2 regions of the Solibacillus sp. NPDC093137 genome follow, and region 2 is predicted to be linked to the other one. Evidence: predicted binding sites of a transcription regulator. Region 2 holds the regulator's gene; the other holds the start of a gene.
The links. The regulator NrdR, encoded in region 2, represses ribonucleotide reductase genes. The targets are predictions, from matches to a motif close to AACACNATATATNGTGTT.
Positions count from the first base shown of each region.

Region 1 (9,290 bases), 340 kb from region 2:
TAATAGATGTAATACTAATTTGAATGGAGGTATTTTTGTGGGCTTTTTAATTTTCGCACTACTAATCATCATTACCTTTACCGCATTGGCAATTGAAAGAATCCTAAAAGATATACGATCACAGAACAAAGAAATTATTGAGCTATTATCAAAAGCTGATGAGAATAAAAATAATAAACTGGAATAGATTAAACTGGTTGAATCATCTCCACTCTATTTCCAAAAGGGTCTCTAAACTCAAAACGTTCATAATTAGGAATGGGTACGGAGTCCAAAATCTCAATTTCATTTTCCATCAATACTTCTCTCCAATAGGTAATATCCTCAACTTCGTAGGCGAGGTGCGCTTTAGTTGTAAGCCGATTAAAGCCATCTTCTGTCCCTACGTGTACTTCCCGGCTTCCTACTTGCAGCCAAAATCCTCCTCGCCCCTTCAGTACAGAAGGTTTTGAAATTTCATTTAAACCTAAAATTTTGCAATAAAAATCTTTCCCTGCTTCCTCCGTACCTTGGGGAATTGTTATTTGTGCATGGTGTAATCCAATAATCATTCGCTTTCCTCCTCCATAGCTTCCTCTTCTACCATTATCTTACTTCAAATATGACATAAACAAAATGATAGGTTATTTATGTAAATCCATAACTTTTTCTTATCCTCCTTAAATGCTAGTTGAATTCCCCAAATACTAGCACTTAGGAATCAGCCACCAATTTTTTTTATTATTAATCCATCACTTAAATACCATTAAATTCAATTAAATGGTATAATATGTATTGGAGTAGAAATACATTCTTAACCTACATAAAAGAGTTAGAGTAATGTTTTTGTACTAACTTTGAAGGAATTGCGGAAGGATATAACATATGACAACAGAAATTTCGATTTTATCTATTCAATCTGTTTATTCAATTGACAACCGTACGATAACAGGAGAAGTTCTTCATGAAGAGCCGCTCATTGTAAAGTTTTCGAATGTTTTAAGTGATGAAGAATGTCAGAATATAATCGATTGTGCTTCTTCGCGTTTGGAAAGATCCAAATTAGCAAAAAAAGAAGTAAGTCCGATTCGTACGAGCAGTGGTATGTTTTTTGAGGAAAATGAAAATCCGCTTATTTCAGAAATCGAAAAACGGATTAGCAGCCTGATGCATCTTCCAATCGAACATGCCGAGGGTCTACAAGTTTTACATTACGAACCCGGTCAGGAATTTAAGGCACACTTTGATTTTTTCGGTCCAAATCACCCTTCAAGCAGTAATAATCGCATTAGCACGTTAGTAGTCTACTTAAATAATGTTGAAGAAGGAGGCGTTACAACGTTTCCTAATCTGGGTATCCTAACTGTACCGGAGAGGGGTTCAGCGATTTACTTTGAATATTTCTACAACGATCAAAAATTAAATGAACTTACCCTACATAGCGGTGAGCCAGTAATACGAGGCGAGAAATGGGTTGCTACCCAATGGATGAGGAAAAAGCAAATCCGCGAACGTTTTTAATCCTTTTCAAAAGGATTTATATAAAATATGATAGATGTGAAGGAAGTGACGAACTATGGTGGAACTCCTATACATACAAGAGAACAAATGGGATGACAGTCATCGTCCTTGGCCGCTGCCTAATTTGCCTTGGGGGATGAAACAAACGTGGAGTGATTTATTATTCGCCCATTATCCGGTTAAATACGAGGTTTTGCGGAAGTTAGTTCCAAATGCGTTGGAACTGGATACGTACGACGGTGTGTGCTGGGTTGGGGTTGTTCCGTTTCGCATGTCTGGTGTGAGACTTCGGGGATTGCCCCCAGTTCCAGGTACCGACGAATTTCCGGAACTTAATGTGCGCACCTATGTAACGATTGACGGAAAACCGGGCGTATACTTTTTCAGTTTGGATGCGGATAATTGGCCGGCTGTAAAAGGGGCCAGGACATTTTTCCATTTACCGTATCATTACGCTAAGATGGATATTAAAAACTTTGGCGATACAGTATTGTTTGAAAGTAAAAGACGCGATCAATCAGACATAGTTTTCGCAGCCCGTTATAAACCCGTTTCTGAACCGTTCCTTGCGATAAAAGGGACCTTTGAGGAATGGATTACCGAGCGTTACTGTTTCTACACATTAAATACTTCAGGTGTCCCGGTACGCTGTGATATTTTGCACCACCCATGGATTTTACAGGAAGCAGAAGGTGAAATCACCCTTAATACAACTCTGTCCAAACAAGGGATTATTGTGGAAAACGATCAGCCGATTCTGCATTTTTCTAAAAAAATCGATGTTCGCGCATGGCCATTAGTAAGTCCTGCTACCGGCCGATTACATTTTTAAAAAGATAAGTCTTACTTTAAAAAGCAAAAACGCAACCCATATTATATGAGTTGCGTTTTCTTTATTTTATAAACCGCATTTCAGCTGTGCACCACAGTTTGTACATGTGTTGCAGCCACCCATTTCTTCTACCGTACCTTGACGGCAAACCGGGCATGTATTGCCAACTTCCGAACCAATTGTCACATCTGTATCTGTTAACGGCTTAATTGTATCCACTAACACTACTTGACGTTTCACTTGGTCTTCTGTTTGTTTTAATTCTTCAAACTCTAATTGCTCATCCGAATTGGCTTCTTCAGCTTTTAAAGTCAGTACTTGTGTATCACGAGATCCATCGACATACACGGTACCGCCTTTCGCACCGCCGCGGTATAAACGCTCGTACACTTTTTGTACTTGCTCTACTCCATAGCCTTTTGGTGCGTTTACTGTTTTTGAAATGGATGAATCAATCCAGTTTTGAATGATGCATTGAACATCTGCATGTGCTTCAGCAGAAAGCTCCATTGATGATTTGAACCAGTCCGGTAAATTATTTTCATCCACACCCGGGTTCGCATCTAAATACTCTTTTACAATTTCAGCTTTTACTTCAATAAACTTCCCAAGACGACCTGAACGGTAGTAAGTGAAGCTGAAGTAAGGTTCAAGCCCTGTTGCAACTCCGACCATTGTACCTGTAGATCCCGTAGGTGCAACCGTCAATAAATGCGAGTTACGAATACCGTTTGCCACAATATTTTCGCGAATATGCTGCGGCATTTTTTTCATGAAGCCTGTGTTAATGAATGCTTCACGTAAACGTGCTGTTTCAGCTTCTGTTTGTCCTTCAAGGAACGGGAAGCTGCCGCGCTCTGTTGCCAGTTCAACCGACTCTTCATACGCTGCAACCGCAATCGTTTTGAAGATTTCATCAACTAGTGTATTGCCCTCTTCAGAACCGTACTCTTTCTCACAGTAAATCAACAAATCGGCAAGACCCATTACACCAAGACCAACTCGGCGTTCACCTAGTGCCTGCTTTTTGTTTTCTTCCAGGAAGTACGGTGTTGCATCAATTACATTATCCTGCATACGTACGCCAACTTTTACCGTTTTGCGTAACGCATCAAAATCAACTGTTTTCGTTTCTTTGTTTGCAAACTTCGCCAAGTTAACAGCAGCCAAGTTACAAACAGAATATGGTGCGAGTGGTTGTTCTCCGCACGGATTTGTCGCAACAACTTTCTGACCGTACGCTTTTGCGTTTGTCATGTCGTTTGCGTTATCAATGAAGAAGATACCAGGTTCTGCCGCATATGTTGCGCAGACATTGATTAAATTCCAAAGTTCTTTTGCTTTGATTGTACGATACGTACGAACTGGATAACCAAGTTTCTCCCATTCGCGAACATCGCCAACTTCATGCCACTTTTCGTTGTAATCCAGCATTTGTGCCGGAGTATAGTTTTCTACATCCGGGAAGCGTAATTCGAAGTCCTGATCGTTTTCTACAGCATCCATAAACTCTTTCGTTAATGTAACCGAGATGTTCGCACCTGTCAGGAAATCCGGATTATGGACTGAATACGTTCCACCATCGCGTAGCTTCGTTTCAGCGTCACGAATAATCGCTTCGTTAAATCCGCCGAAACCTTCAATATTTTTATAGTTCACAATACCTTGATACATCGCATCTTCCTGCTGTGTTAAAGGCTTGAATTTTAATTTTTCTTTTGCTAGACGAATAATTGATTCATCTGCTGTATTCTCGATCAGATAACGCAGAATACGCGGATTTTGCATTTTGGAAATGATAAACTCCACAATATCCGGATGCCAATCGGCCAGCATAATCATTTGAGCGCCGCGTCTCGATCCACCTTGCTCAACAAGATGTGTCAGCTTGGCAATATCATCAAGCCAGCTTACTGATCCGCTAGATTTACCGTTTACACCGCGCGCCAATGTGTTACGCGGGCGAAGTGTCGAACCGTTCGTACCAACACCACCACCACGGCTCATAATTTCCATTACTTGCTTGCGGTGATCACTGATACCTTCACGGGAATCGGCTACAAATGGCATTACATAACAGTTGAAGAATGTTACTTCAGTTTCTGAACCTGCCCCGTAAATTACTCGTCCTGCAGGGATAAAGTTCATCGACACAAGCTCTTCGTAAAACTTTCCGAACCATTCTTTGCGCTTTTCTTCTGTTTTCTCAACTGAAGCTAAACCTGTTGCATTACGTTTTGCAATTTGCTCATAAAAAATTTCGAGCGGCTTTTCAATAATATCCAATGAGCGTTCAATAATACCCGTCTCTTGTTCTTCGCCTTCCAATACATGACGGTAATCTTCATCAATTTTAATAAGAGCGGTATTCTTTTCCGGATTAATCGAATGAATAATGCCAAGTCCACGTGCCGGGAATTTCGGATCTTGTTTCACTGTCAAAACAACAAAATCCCCTGTTTTTAATGTTTTCTTTTCCGTATCTTTAAAAGAATAACGGTCAATCATAACAAGACGTGATACACCTTTATGCGTAATATGCATGTCCGGTGTAATCGGGTGCACTTGAGGAAATTGCTCAATATCTTGATTTAACTGATTGACTTGGATGGATTGCTCTAAAACACTTGCCACCGCGTAAGCCCCCCTTTGGACGATTTAATAATTTTAAGTTTCCCTTCACGAATGTAAACTAAACACATTTTATACCATATATTGTGCTAATTTCTTAAATATCATTCTATATGTTGGGTTATATAATTACACTTAAAAAAGATTACAATAAATCTTTTTTTCAAACAAGGGGTTGATTTTTTTTTCTTTTTGTTAAATCCATCTATATCAACGTTTCGGGTATAAAAATTTTTTTACAAAAAATAAAAACACACGTTCGCAATCTATTTTTTGAAATTCCATTCATCTGTTAAATATTTATTTTCCATCAATTGTTCTACATATTGGGTTTGCTGCTCTGTTAATTCATAAGGAATTAGTTCTATATCCAAAGCTACTTCAAACCCTTTAGAAAACGCGTCAACACATTGCTCGATTGTAAATGGTGTGTCGACAAACTGATTCATCGCAACTGCTTTTTCTGGCAACTTTTTTCGCATTCTTTCTTTTGCTTCAGCTGTAGCAAAATTAAATACCGATAACAGCAGTTCTTCATTCAGATCAAGTAAAATAGCGCCATGCTGCAAAATTACACCTTTTTGACGTGTTTGCGCACTGCCGGCTACTTTTTTCCCTTCAACAACTAGCTCATACCAGCTTGGCGCATCAAAACATACCGCGCTTTTCGGTTTCTTCAGATCATCCAGTTGTTCCTTCGTCTCCGGCACACTAAAATAAGCATCCAGTCCTAAAAGGCGGAACCCTTGTAAAATTCCTTCGCTAATGACACGATATGCCTCTGTAACGGTTTCCGGCATATTTGGGTAGCTCTCTGTCACTATCACTGAATATGTAAGCTCCTGGTCATGTAAAACGGCACGTCCGCCTGTAGGTCTACGGATGAAACCTAAGTTTTGCTTTTTTACAGCTTCTAAATTAATATCTTTATGTACTTGCTGGAAATAACCGATTGATAATGTTGCAGGGTTCCACTCGTAAAAACGAATAACCGGCGGAATTTCCCCTTGGCTATGCCAATCAAGCAACGCTTCATCCAGTGCCATATTATAGGCTGGGCTGCATGGGCCCGAATTTATAAAATACCATTGTTTTTTCACAATTTCTCGCCTCCACTAATTCATTTTAACAAACTCGCTCGACTAACTCTAGTTCATCTCTTATAATAGATAGTACAGATAGAAAGGGGCAATATCGCAGTGACAATTTTATATACGATACTAGTAATTTTAGTAGTAATCGTTGCTTACGTAGTAATCAACTCTATGCGCTTAAAAAAATCCGTAACAAATTTAACACAGGAGCAATTTATTGAAGGCTACCGTAAAGCACAATTAATCGATTTACGCGAACCTAAAGAATTTGAAGCGGGACACATTTTAGGTGCTCGAAACATTCCGATGACGCAACTTAATACACGTCATAAAGAAATCCGTCCGGATCTGCCTGTATACCTTTACTGCCAAAACTCTGGTCGTAGTGCACGAGCAGCGTTGACATTAAAGAAAAAAGGCTATAGCCAACTGTTCCAATTACAAGGCGGTTTCAAAACTTGGACAGGCAAAGTTAAATCGAAAAACTAATTCTAAAAGTTCTCTACATTGTAGAGGGCTTTTTAATTTTCATTCACCGGCCCTACGAATCGAAATTGTCTGATTATCAGTAGTTTCTACCATTATATAGTCACACGTAAGAAGTCTAACTTTTCTCATAGAAAAAAGGTCAGAAAACAGCTCTGACCTTTTTGTCACAATTTATGAAATTGTTACTTCTTCTTTTTTTGTATAACGTAATACAGGTGTACGTGCAGCACGTGTTTCATCTAAGCGGCTGATTACCGTAGTATGTGGTGCTTCTTGTACGATCGATGGGTTATCGATTGTTTCTTGAGCAATTTGAATCATTGCATCACAGAATGCATCCAATGTTTCTTTTGATTCTGTTTCTGTTGGCTCGATCATAATACCCTCTTCCACGTTTAACGGGAAGTATACTGTTGGTGGATGGTAGCCAAAGTCAAGAAGGCGTTTTGCGATATCCAATGTACGAACACCTAATTTTTTCTGACGACGGCCTGATAGCACGAATTCATGCTTACAGTGACGGTCGTATGGTAAATCAAAGTGCTCTTCCAAGCGGCGCATCATATAGTTTGCATTTAATACAGCATATTCTGTTACAGCCTTTAAGCCATCTGGACCCATTGAACGGATATACGTATATGCACGGACATTAATGCCGAAGTTTCCGTAGTAAGGTTTCACACGACCGATTGATTGTGGACGGTTGTAATCGAAGTGGAATGTACCATCTTCTTTTTTCACTAATACTGGTTTAGGCAGGAATGGGATTAAATCTGCTTTTACCCCTACTGGACCTGAACCCGGACCACCGCCACCGTGTGGACCTGTAAATGTTTTGTGTAAGTTTAAGTGAACACAGTCAAAGCCCATGTCGCCAGGACGTGCTTTACTCATAACAGCGTTTAAGTTTGCGCCGTCATAATAAACTTTACCGCCGACACCGTGCACGATTTCAGCCATTTCTAAAATGTTTTCTTCAAATAAACCTAAAGTGTTCGGGTTTGTCAGCATAAGCGCTGCTGTATCAGGACCGACAACACGGCGTAAATCTTCCAGATCAACTAAGCCGTCTTCACCAGATCTGATTGTAATTGTTTCAAAACCTGCCACTGTAGCAGAAGCCGGGTTTGTACCGTGAGCTGAGTCCGGTACTATTACTTTGTTACGGTGACCTTCACCATTTGCCTCATGGAATGCACGGATCATCATTAATGCTGTCCATTCACCATGTGCGCCTGCTGCCGGTTGTAATGTTACTTCATCCATACCCGTAATTTCCTGAAGTGATGTCTGCAGATCATATAATAATTCCATTGCACCTTGTACTGTCGACTCATCCTGTAATGGGTGAACATGGGCAAAACCAGCGTAACGTGCAACTGTTTCATTGACTTTCGGATTGTACTTCATCGTACATGAACCAAGTGGATAGAACCCTGAATCCACACCATGGTTACGTTTTGAAAGTGCTGTATAGTGACGCATAATATCTAATTCTGCAACTTCCGGCAGTTCAGCCGCTTCTTGACGTACTAACTCTTTCGGCAGAAGTTCTTCTAAATCAAAATCAGGAACATCCAATGGCTCTAAGTTGTAGCCGACACGACCTGGTTTTGTAATTTCGAAAATGAGTGTTTGGTTTTCGTTATGCATTGTAAGCCCCCATTTCTGCAACTAATTGCTCGATTTCTTCTTTTGTACGGATTTCCGTAACAGCAATGAGTGCATGATTTTTTAATTCAGGATAAACACGACCTAAGTCAAAACCGCCGATAATGCCTTTTTCGATTAATGCTTTGTTTAGCTCTGTCACATTATGATTTGTCTTAACGACGATTTCGTTGAAGTGTGCGCCTTGATAAACAACTTCAAAACCAGCTGCTTCAAAGGCATTTTTAGCAAAGCGTGTCTTCACGATATTTTGTTTCGCCATTTCCTGCATACCTTGCTTTCCAAGAGCTGTCATTGCTACTGAAGAAGCAAGTGCAAGCAATGCCTGGTTAGAACAAATATTAGATGTCGCTTTGTCGCGACGGATGTGCTGCTCACGCGCTTGTAATGTTAATACATAACCACGGCGACCCTCTTGGTCTACTGTTTCCCCAACAAGACGGCCAGGTACTTTACGCATTAATTTATTCGTTACGGCGAAATAGCCACAGTGTGGACCACCGAACGCTTCAGCAATTCCGAATACTTGTGCATCCCCAACTGTAATATCTGCGCCTAATTTTCCTGGTGGTGTTAAAACGCCAAGAGCTAACGGGTTCGCAGATACGATAAACAATCCTTTTGCGTCATGTGTAATGTCTGCAAGCGGCTGCAGGTTTTCAACTTGACCAAAGAAGTTCGGATATTGAACGATTACGCCGGCTGTTTGGTCATCGATCAGGCCTTTTAGTGCTTCGATGTCTGTCACACCGTCTTTTGCAGGAATTGTAACGACTTCTATTGATTGTCCTGTAGCATACATTTTCACAACATCTTGATACTCCGGATGTACAGCTCCTGAAACAAGTAACTTTCCGCGACGTGTATGACCTGCAGCAAGCATACCTGCTTCTGCCAATGCCGTACCGCCATCATACATAGAAGAGTTTGCAATATCCATGCCTGTCAGTTCTGCGATCATCGTTTGGAACTCAAAAATCGCTTGAAGTTCACCTTGTGAAATTTCCGGCTGATATGGCGTGTATGCTGTATAGAACTCCGAACGTGAAATAACGTGATCAACAATTACCGGT
Region 1 is NZ_JBNNVH010000001.1:463,252-472,541, reverse strand. It holds gene ACQKN3_RS02325 (hypothetical protein) at 38-187, shown strand; gene ACQKN3_RS02320 (VOC family protein) at 189-551, opposite strand; gene ACQKN3_RS02315 (2OG-Fe(II) oxygenase) at 865-1,500, shown strand; gene ACQKN3_RS02310 (YqjF family protein) at 1,556-2,332, shown strand; gene ACQKN3_RS02305 (vitamin B12-dependent ribonucleotide reductase) at 2,399-4,966, opposite strand; gene ACQKN3_RS02300 (lipoate--protein ligase family protein) at 5,230-6,009, opposite strand; gene ACQKN3_RS02295 (rhodanese-like domain-containing protein) at 6,163-6,546, shown strand; gene gcvPB (aminomethyl-transferring glycine dehydrogenase subunit GcvPB) at 6,718-8,199, opposite strand; gene gcvPA (aminomethyl-transferring glycine dehydrogenase subunit GcvPA) at 8,192-9,290, opposite strand, start outside.
Region 1: the regulator NrdR is predicted to act here: its motif matches at 5,037-5,054, upstream of ACQKN3_RS02305 (vitamin B12-dependent ribonucleotide reductase).

Region 2 (9,290 bases):
TTGGTTGAGGTTTTTATTTTGAGGGTATGTATTATCTGAAAATAACAAATTTAATTAAGCGGATTAAATATGTTCAACTTTTTATAATATGTGTTATACTAATCAACGAATAAATAAAACGAATGAATCGTACTTTTAGGAGGATTTAAATAATATGACAGTTTCTATTGCAATTAATGGTTTTGGCCGCATTGGTCGTATGGTGTTCCGACAAGCAATGATGCGTGGTGACGTGAATATCGTAGCAGTGAACGCAAGCTATCCATCTGAAACGTTAGCACATTTAATTAAGTATGACACAAATCATGGTGTTTTCCCGGGAACTGTAGAAGCAGTCGAAGGTGCTTTAATTGTAAACGGCAAACGTGTTGAATTAGTTAGTGAACGTGATCCATTAAAATTACCATGGGCTCAAATGGGTGTAGATATCGTAATCGAAGCTACTGGTAAATTCAATGAACGTGAAAAAGCAGCAAAACATATTGAAGCTGGCGCGAAAAAAGTTATTTTAACTGCTCCTGGTAAAAATGAAGATATTACCGTTGTTTTAGGTGTAAATGACGATAAATTGGATTTATCAAAGCATGATGTCATTTCAAATGCATCTTGTACGACAAACTGTTTAGCTCCTGTAGCAAAAGTATTAAACGATGAGTTCGGTATTGTAAACGGTTTAATGACAACAGTTCACGCTTATACAAACGATCAAAACAACATCGATAACCCACACAAAGATTTACGTCGTGCGCGTAACTGCGGATCATCTATTATCCCGACTTCAACTGGTGCAGCAAAAGCATTGCGTCTTGTATTACCGGAATTGGATGGGAAAATCCACGGTATGGCATTACGTGTGCCAACACCAAACGTTTCTTTAGTTGATTTAGTTGTAGATGTAGAAAAAGACGTAACAGTAGAAGAAGTAAATGCAGCATTTAAAGAGGCAGCTGAAGGCAAAATGAACGGTATTTTAAACTTCTCTATGGAGCCATTAGTATCTTCTGACTACAATACAACAACATACTCATCTACTGTAGACGGTTTAACTACAATTGTATTAGGTGACCGTAAAGTAAAAGTCATCGCTTGGTATGATAATGAGTGGGGTTACTCTGCTCGCGTAGTAGACTTAACAAAGAAAATTGCAAATGAATTAGCAACAGTAAATGCATAATTTATTGCTTTATTAGTGTGATTAAACACTTTAAAAAGGCATAAATACGCGACCTAATAACACAGAAAGAACCTTTTGCAGAAAGTAAATCATTTTTGCAAAAGGCTTTTTCTATTGTGTGAAGCAACAATGCACTATATAATTGAATGACTTTCCATTGGAAAATTTCAACGCGCGTGAAGCACTATTTCAAGCGCGTTGTTTTTGTTATAATAGAATTAAACTAACTTTTAGGAGAAATTATTATATGAGATGTCCAGCTTGTCAATACAATGGGACACGCGTTGTAGACTCAAGACCTGTTGATGATAATAAAGAAATTCGCAGACGTCGTGAATGTGAATCATGTGCCTTTCGCTTTACGACATTTGAAAAAATTGAAGAAACACCGTTAATCGTTGTGAAAAAGGATGGTTCACGCGAGGAGTTTAGCCGTGAAAAAGTATTGCGTGGTCTAATACGCGCATGTGAAAAACGCCCGGTTGCATTAGATCAATTAGAAGAGATTGTTTTATCGATTGAAAAAGAATTGCGCCGATTAGGCAATGCTGAAGTACGTTCGGAAGATGTCGGGGAGATGGTAATGGACCGACTTGCGAAAATCGATGAAGTTGCCTATGTACGCTTCGCATCTGTTTATCGCCAATTTAAAGATATTACTGTATTTATCGAGGAACTGAAAGAAATTATGACCCGTCAGTCAAATGACAAATAAGTGTTAGGAGGGATAAATGGTAATGATGAATCAGCTAAATCCATATGACCATTGTGAAATTCATTGCCCTCAAACTATCACTAGTGAGCATCAGCTTGCATTGCAATTATGCTATCAGCCGATTATCGGTGTTGAAGCTACGGCACTATATTTAAAGTTATGGGTTGAAACACAACAACACGAAAAGGCAACTTGTTTTCATAGCAACCTGCTCGATTCATTAAGTTTTAAACCGAAGCAACTACTGCAAGCAAGAATCGTATTAGAAGCAATTGGTTTAGTGAAGTCATTTGAGAAGATGATGGATTCATATAAATCGATGAAGTATATTTTATATCCGCCATTGACTGGCCATGACTTCTTTGACGATTCGATTCTTTCTGTAGCGCTTTTACGGAAAATCGGGCGCGAACAGTATGAATCATTACGAAATAACTTATCGAAACATGATATTTCCTTACATGGCTATAAAGATGTCACATGCAGCTTTAATGATGCATTTGTTGCAATAACAGAAACTGAGCTAAAGCAAGTCATGCAGGAAAATACAGGTTCGGTAAATGAACGTTCAAAAATGTCGTACCCGTTTGAGTATGACTTATTTGATTTTAAAAGCTTCATGATGGGTATGAGCCAAAACTTAATCCCAAGTAAATTATTTACACTGGATATTAAGATTGCCATTGCTAAATTAGCGTTTATGTATAATTTCTCTGTGACGGATATGCAAAGAATAGTGTTATTGGCATGGGATACAGATGAAGGACTTACGAAAAAAGAGCTTGAAAAACGCTGTGAAGAGTACTACCAGCTGAACGTAGGTGTCGCAAAGCCGAAACTGATTAAAAAACAGGACATTTTCCGTTCGGTGGAAGTAATCAACTCTGCGCCTGCGAAAACACAGCAAAATATTAATGATAAAGAAGGTTTAATCGAGTATTTAGAAAAAACCTCACCGATTGAAGTTTTCCAAAAATTTAATGGTTATTTGCCTCCGGAATCTGTTGTAATGGAATTTAATTATTTCCTTAGAAAAGGGGTTTCTTACGGTACATTGAATGTTTTGATCCATTATATTTCAATGAATGACGAATTAAATTATAATAAAAACTTTATGAAGGTAGTCATGAATAACTGGCTTAAAAAAGGTGCAAAAACCGCTGAAAATACAATGGAAATTGCAAAGGTTGAACATAGCTACCGTGATCGTAAATCGAAAAACTTATCGCAAATTACGGTTACGAATAACGATTTGAATAAAGTTGAAGAAAATAATAACTCGAAAACCGATTCTCCTGATTCAGCGCTCGTTGATTTTAAAAATTCTACACCTTATCAGTATTTGCTGATTTTGACTCATGGTGAAGAACCATTTTCAGGGCATGTAAAAATAGCAGAATCGCTTTACAGTTCTTATGATATCCCGATAGAAGTGGCAAACGTCATCATTCGTCATGTGTGGGATTCGACAAAAGGCAACTTGCCGGAATCATTTGTAGAAGCATTGGCCTCTGAAATCCGGTACAATCAAATTAAAACGGCCGAACAAGCATTAGACTATATTGAAAAGCGAAATGAACGCAATCTTATTAAAGTTACAGAAGATTATTTAACGGTTGATGACCAGTCGATTCACTATGATAAAACGGTACCTTATTATTTCCTGAAATCACTGTATAAAGGGAAAAAACCGGTGAAATTTATTGTTGATTTAGCCGAGGAACTCGTATTGCAGCAAGGCCTCTCGGTAGGTGCAGTCAATGTGCTGATGGAATATGCCTATAATGAGAGCAATGGGAAACTAACGAAAAACTTTGTGCAGTCTATCGCCGGAAACTGGATGTTAAACCCTCCGGCAAACGCTTTAGAAGCTCTTCGTATTGTAGAAGAAAGCGATGGATCTCAGTTGAAGGCATCTAAAATTACGATGGATACACCGCTCGCATTTAAAGTTACCGTAAAAGATATGTCAAAATGGATTCCGGCTTTCGACGAAACATTGCCATATGATTTCATGAGAAATTTACTTAACGGTAAAGAACCGGTTGAAATGTTAGTGAAGCAAGTGGATGATCTTGTATTAAAACATGGCATTAAAGTCGGAGTTGTCAATGCCATTCTTGAATTTATATTAACGAATAAAACGAGCCGTTTTGGACGTAATCAAATTCAGACACTTGCATTGAATATGCAGTTGAAAAACATCTTATTGGCTAAAGATGCACTTGCTTACATTGAATCGAATTATAAAGAAAATAAAGTAGACGTGAAAATTACCGAGCAGGATTTACTGAAATACTATCCAGGGGATTATGTGTTTACACCCGAATTGGCCCGCTATGAAAAACAGACGCCATATGCATTTACAAAAGAGTTAAACGATGGTCATGAGCCGTTTGCGTATGTTGTTGCAACAGCGGAAAAATTGATCCTGCATTATAAGATGATCCCGGCTGTCGTCAATTACATGTTAGAGTATGTAATGGAAAAAACAGAAGGTGCATTGCCTGAAAAATATATTAACAGTGTCGCAAATACATGGCGAAACAACAAAATTCAGACAATTAATCAAGCGAAGATTTATACTGAAATGCAAGATAAGAAAAACAAACAGCGCGGGGCGAGAAAAGTTGGCGTAGTTCCGGATTGGTTTAAAGAAAAAGATCAGGAACCAGTACAACAAGCTAATTCCAACAATACTCAAAACCAAATTGATTTTGAAGAGCAGCGCAAAAAATTATTAGAGCAATTAAATAGTGATTAAAAAGCAGGTGAGTACTATCGAACCAATAAAAGATTCGCTCAATAAAATAAATATCCCATCATTTGAGCAAAAATATAATGAATTAAAAACCCGGGTCCTTTCACATCCAAGTGTAATACAGTTTATGAATGACCATAATATGACGGAAAACTCGGCTGTTATTCAATATGGAATGACGACTCTTTTTGAATTTGTAGAGCAAAAGCACACTTGCTGTGGAGCCGGTTCTACATCGCAGTGTCAAAATTTCTATAAAGGTCATGTTCCGCAGTTAATGCTTTCGAATGGTCAGATTAATATTATCTACCGCAAGTGCGAACAAATGCTTAAAGAAGATGACCAGCGTGAACTAGCTTCAATGATGAAGACGATGTATATGCCGAAAGATGTCCTGAAGGCAGATTTTAATGAAATGGATATGAATGATAATTCCCGCATGGCTGCGACACAGTTTATGGTTGAATTCAGGAAACAATATCGTGAAACGAAAGAGCTTCCTGCAAAAGGGCTGTATTTATACGGCACATTTGGTGTTGGGAAAACCTATATTTTAGGCGCCATCGCTAATGCTTTGTCGAAAGAACGTATTCAAACTTTATTAGTATATATGCCGGAATTCATCCGTGAATTAAAGTCGTCGGTAACAGAAGGATCGATTGAACAGAAAATTGATTTTGTAAAAAAAGTGCCGGTATTAATGCTCGATGATGTAGGTTCAGAGCCGATTTCAACATGGACAAGAGATGAAATTATCGGTTCAATCCTTCATTATCGTATGGCGGAAAAATTGCCGACATTCATCTCTTCAAACTTTAATTACAAACAGCTGGAAGAACAATGGTCCGTAACTGAACATGGGGCAATCGATGAAATGAAATCGGGCCGTATTTTACAGCGAGTACAAGCATTGACGACACCGCTTGAAATTACAGGAACAAACCGCAGAAAATAAAATATTAAAAGTTTTATTTTTCAATATTGCATTTCTGCAAAATCGAGCGTATACTTTGTACGTAAATAAACAATAAATGCATTGAAGAGGACAACAAGTTTAACGAACTGGCTTTTAGAGAGGGAAGACACGGCTGCAAGCTTCCTAGCACAAGCGTTATACTTTACTACCTTGGAGCTGTGACGGGGCCAATCCGTCATCGTTTCTCAGTACGTTAACTGACCGAGAGCTTCTGATTCGTTTTAACGAAGAAGGAAGAAGGGTGGCACCACGAGCATACAGCATCGTCCCTTTGTTGGGACGGTGCTTTTTATTTTGCCTTAATATATTTTGGCTGATAAAAAATATTGGGAGCAAATTAATTTATAGCTATAGATTAGTTGATTGTAGTGTAGGGCGGCGACTCCAGCGGGAATAGCGTGACGCCTGAGACGCTCGTGTAAGGCCACGCCCGCGGAAAGCGTCCGCCCGAAACGGAAATCAACGGATTAGAATGATGACACTTTGCTACTCTCAATTAAATAAAAACCTTATAAGGAGGACAACAACATGTCAGAAATGATCAAATTAACATTCCCGGATGGCGCAGTAAAGGAATTTGCCAAGGGAACATCTACATTGGACGTTGCAGGCTCAATCAGCCCAGGTCTAAAAAAATCAACATTAGCAGGTAAAATCAACGGCACATTAATCGATGCAAAAACAGGAATCGAGCAAGATGGTGCAATCGAAATCATTACAAATAAATCAGACGAAGCATTAGAAATTCTTCGTCATTCTACTGCCCACTTAACAGCACAGGCAGTAAAACGTCTATACCCGGACGCAAAATTAGGTATCGGTCCAGTTATCGATTCAGGCTTCTACTATGACATCGATTCACCAACACCAATCACTGCAGAAGATTTACCGGCAATTGAAAAAGAAATGAAAAAAATTATTTCCGAAAACATCGAAATTGAGCGTAAAAACGTTTCTCGTGATGAAGCACAAAAAATTTACGAGGAAGTTGGCGACGAGTATAAATTAGAACTACTTGAAGCAATTCCAGCAGATGATCAAGTATCAATTTACTACCAAGGCGATTTCTTTGATCTTTGCCGTGGTGTACACGTACCATCTACGGGCAAGTTAAAAGAGTTCAAACTATTATCATTAGCTGGTGCTTACTGGCGCGGGAACTCAGACAACAAAATGCTGCAACGTATTTACGGTACTGCATTCTTCACTAAAGACGAGTTGAAGCACCACCTTCAAATGCTTGAAGAAGCAAAAGAACGTGACCACCGTAAAATCGGTAAAGAATTGGATTTATTCATGACTAGCCAAACAGTTGGTCAAGGTTTACCACTTTGGTTACCAAACGGTGCAACAATCCGCCGTACTATTGAACGCTATATTGTAGATAAAGAATTATCTTTAGGTTACAAACACGTTTATACACCAGTACTTGGCTCGAAAAAATTATACGAAACATCAGGACACTGGGAGCACTATCAAGATGGCATGTTCCCGCCAATGGAAATGGACAATGAAACACTTGTTTTACGTCCAATGAACTGTCCTCACCATATGATGGTATTCAAAAACGGTCTGCACTCTTACCGTCACTTACCAATCCGTATCGCAGAACTTGGCACAATGCACCGATATGAAATGAGTGGTGCCGTATCTGGTCTGCAACGAGTACGCGGAATGACTTTAAATGATGCGCACATTTTCGTACGTCCGGATCAAATTAAAGCAGAATTCAAAAAAGTAGTGGAATTGATTTTAGAAGTATATAAAGACTTTGATCTTAAAGATTTCTCATTCCGCCTTTCTTACCGTGACCCGAATAACACTGAGAAATACTTTGATGACGATCAAATGTGGGAAACTGCACAAGCGATGTTAAAAGAAGCAATGGATGAGCTTGGTTATGATTACTTCATCGCAGAAGATGAAGCAGCATTCTATGGTCCGAAGCTAGACGTTCAAGTAAAAACAGCAATTGGTAAAGAAGAAACATTATCGACTGCACAACTTGACTTCTTATTGCCACAACGCTTTGACCTTTCTTACATTGGTGAAGACGGTCAGCCTCAACGCCCAGTTGTTATCCACCGTGGTGTTGTATCGACAATGGAACGCTTCGTAGCATTCTTGATTGAAGAATACAAAGGGGCATTCCCGACTTGGTTGGCACCGGTGCAAGCAACAATTATTCCTGTATCAAATGCAGTGCACTATGATTATGCACGCGAAGTACAAGAAAAATTAGCTGCAGCTGGTATCCGTGTGGAAATGGATGACCGCGAAGAAAAACTAGGTTATAAAATCCGTGAAGCACAAATGCAAAAAATCCCGTACATGCTTGTACTTGGAGATAAAGAAGTTGCAGAAAATGCGGTAAATATCCGCCGTTACGGTTCAAAGGATTCAGAAACAATCAGCTTTGAACAGTTCCTTGCAGACATTACAGCAGAAGTGAAGAAATAAGAAGAAGAAGGCGTCCCGCACTTTGTGGGACGCCTTTTTGGTTTTTTAAATGAAAGCTACGATTTTTATATTTTTTAAAAGCATTTTTTAGGTAAATGCATATAGTAGGAAATATAAAAGGAGTGAATAAATGTTTTATCATATAAAGGAGCTGCAGTATGAAGCCAAGCCGTGTAAACCGGATCCGGTTATGGCACGGAAAATGCAAGAAATTCTCGGAGGTCAATTTGGAGAAATGTCGGTAGCACTTCAATATTTATTTCAAGGCTGGAATACGAGAGGCAATGAAAAATACCGTGACTTACTGATGGATACAGGCACGGAAGAGCTTGCTCATATAGAAATGATTTCAACAATGATTGCGAGATTGTTGGATGGGGTAGAACCGATAATATTAGATGAGGCTGCAAAGGACCCGCTGATAGCGGCAATTTTAGGAGGCAGTAATCCGCAACATATAATCGTTAGTGGTCTAGGGGCTGCACCGAAGGATTCCAATGGTGTGCCATGGAATGCCGGGTATATTGCAGCAAGCGGCAACTTACTGGCGGATTTCCGTGCGAATCTGAATGCCGAATCACAAGGACGTCTACAGGTAGCGCGTCTTTATTATGAAACGGATGATCCAGGGGTACGTGATATGTTTTCATGGTTGCTTGCAAGAGATACAATGCATCAAAATCAGTGGGTTGCAGCGATTAAAGAATTAGAGGCACAGGAAAATATTGTCGTGCCAAGTACTTTCCCTAAAGAGCTTGAAAGACGAGAAGTAGCCTATACATTATTTAACTTCTCCCGTGGAAATGAAAGTGCGCACGGACGTTGGGCGCACGGGCCGAGTATGGACGGGGAAGGTGTATTTAATTATGTGGAACACCCGCAACCTTTTGCGCCGGCTCCTGTTTTACGGCCAGCACCGCCAACTATATTCGACACCCCTCCTAATATGATGTAAAACAAAAAACTGTCCTCGAATTGTATGTAATTCATAACAAGTCGAGAACAGTTTTTATCGTAGATTATAATTTTTTATCTACATCGATATCATGGTGTAAAGTTGTTGGTGGTACGGCCGGGTTCGGTACTTGTCCCATTGGTGCCGGGTTATCCAAGAATACAAATTCCCCAGTTCCGTCTGGTGCTGTACCTTGTGCCCACGGACCATTTTTAGATGCTGTTCCTTCTGATAAGCTCCATAATTCAT
Region 2 is NZ_JBNNVH010000001.1:124,365-133,654, forward strand. It holds gene ACQKN3_RS00590 (glyceraldehyde-3-phosphate dehydrogenase) at 155-1,174, shown strand; gene nrdR (transcriptional regulator NrdR) at 1,422-1,889, shown strand; gene ACQKN3_RS00600 (DnaD domain protein) at 1,912-4,653, shown strand; gene dnaI (primosomal protein DnaI) at 4,646-5,605, shown strand; gene thrS (threonine--tRNA ligase) at 6,155-8,086, shown strand; gene ACQKN3_RS00615 (manganese catalase family protein) at 8,217-9,041, shown strand; gene ACQKN3_RS00620 (manganese catalase family protein) at 9,106-9,290, opposite strand, start outside.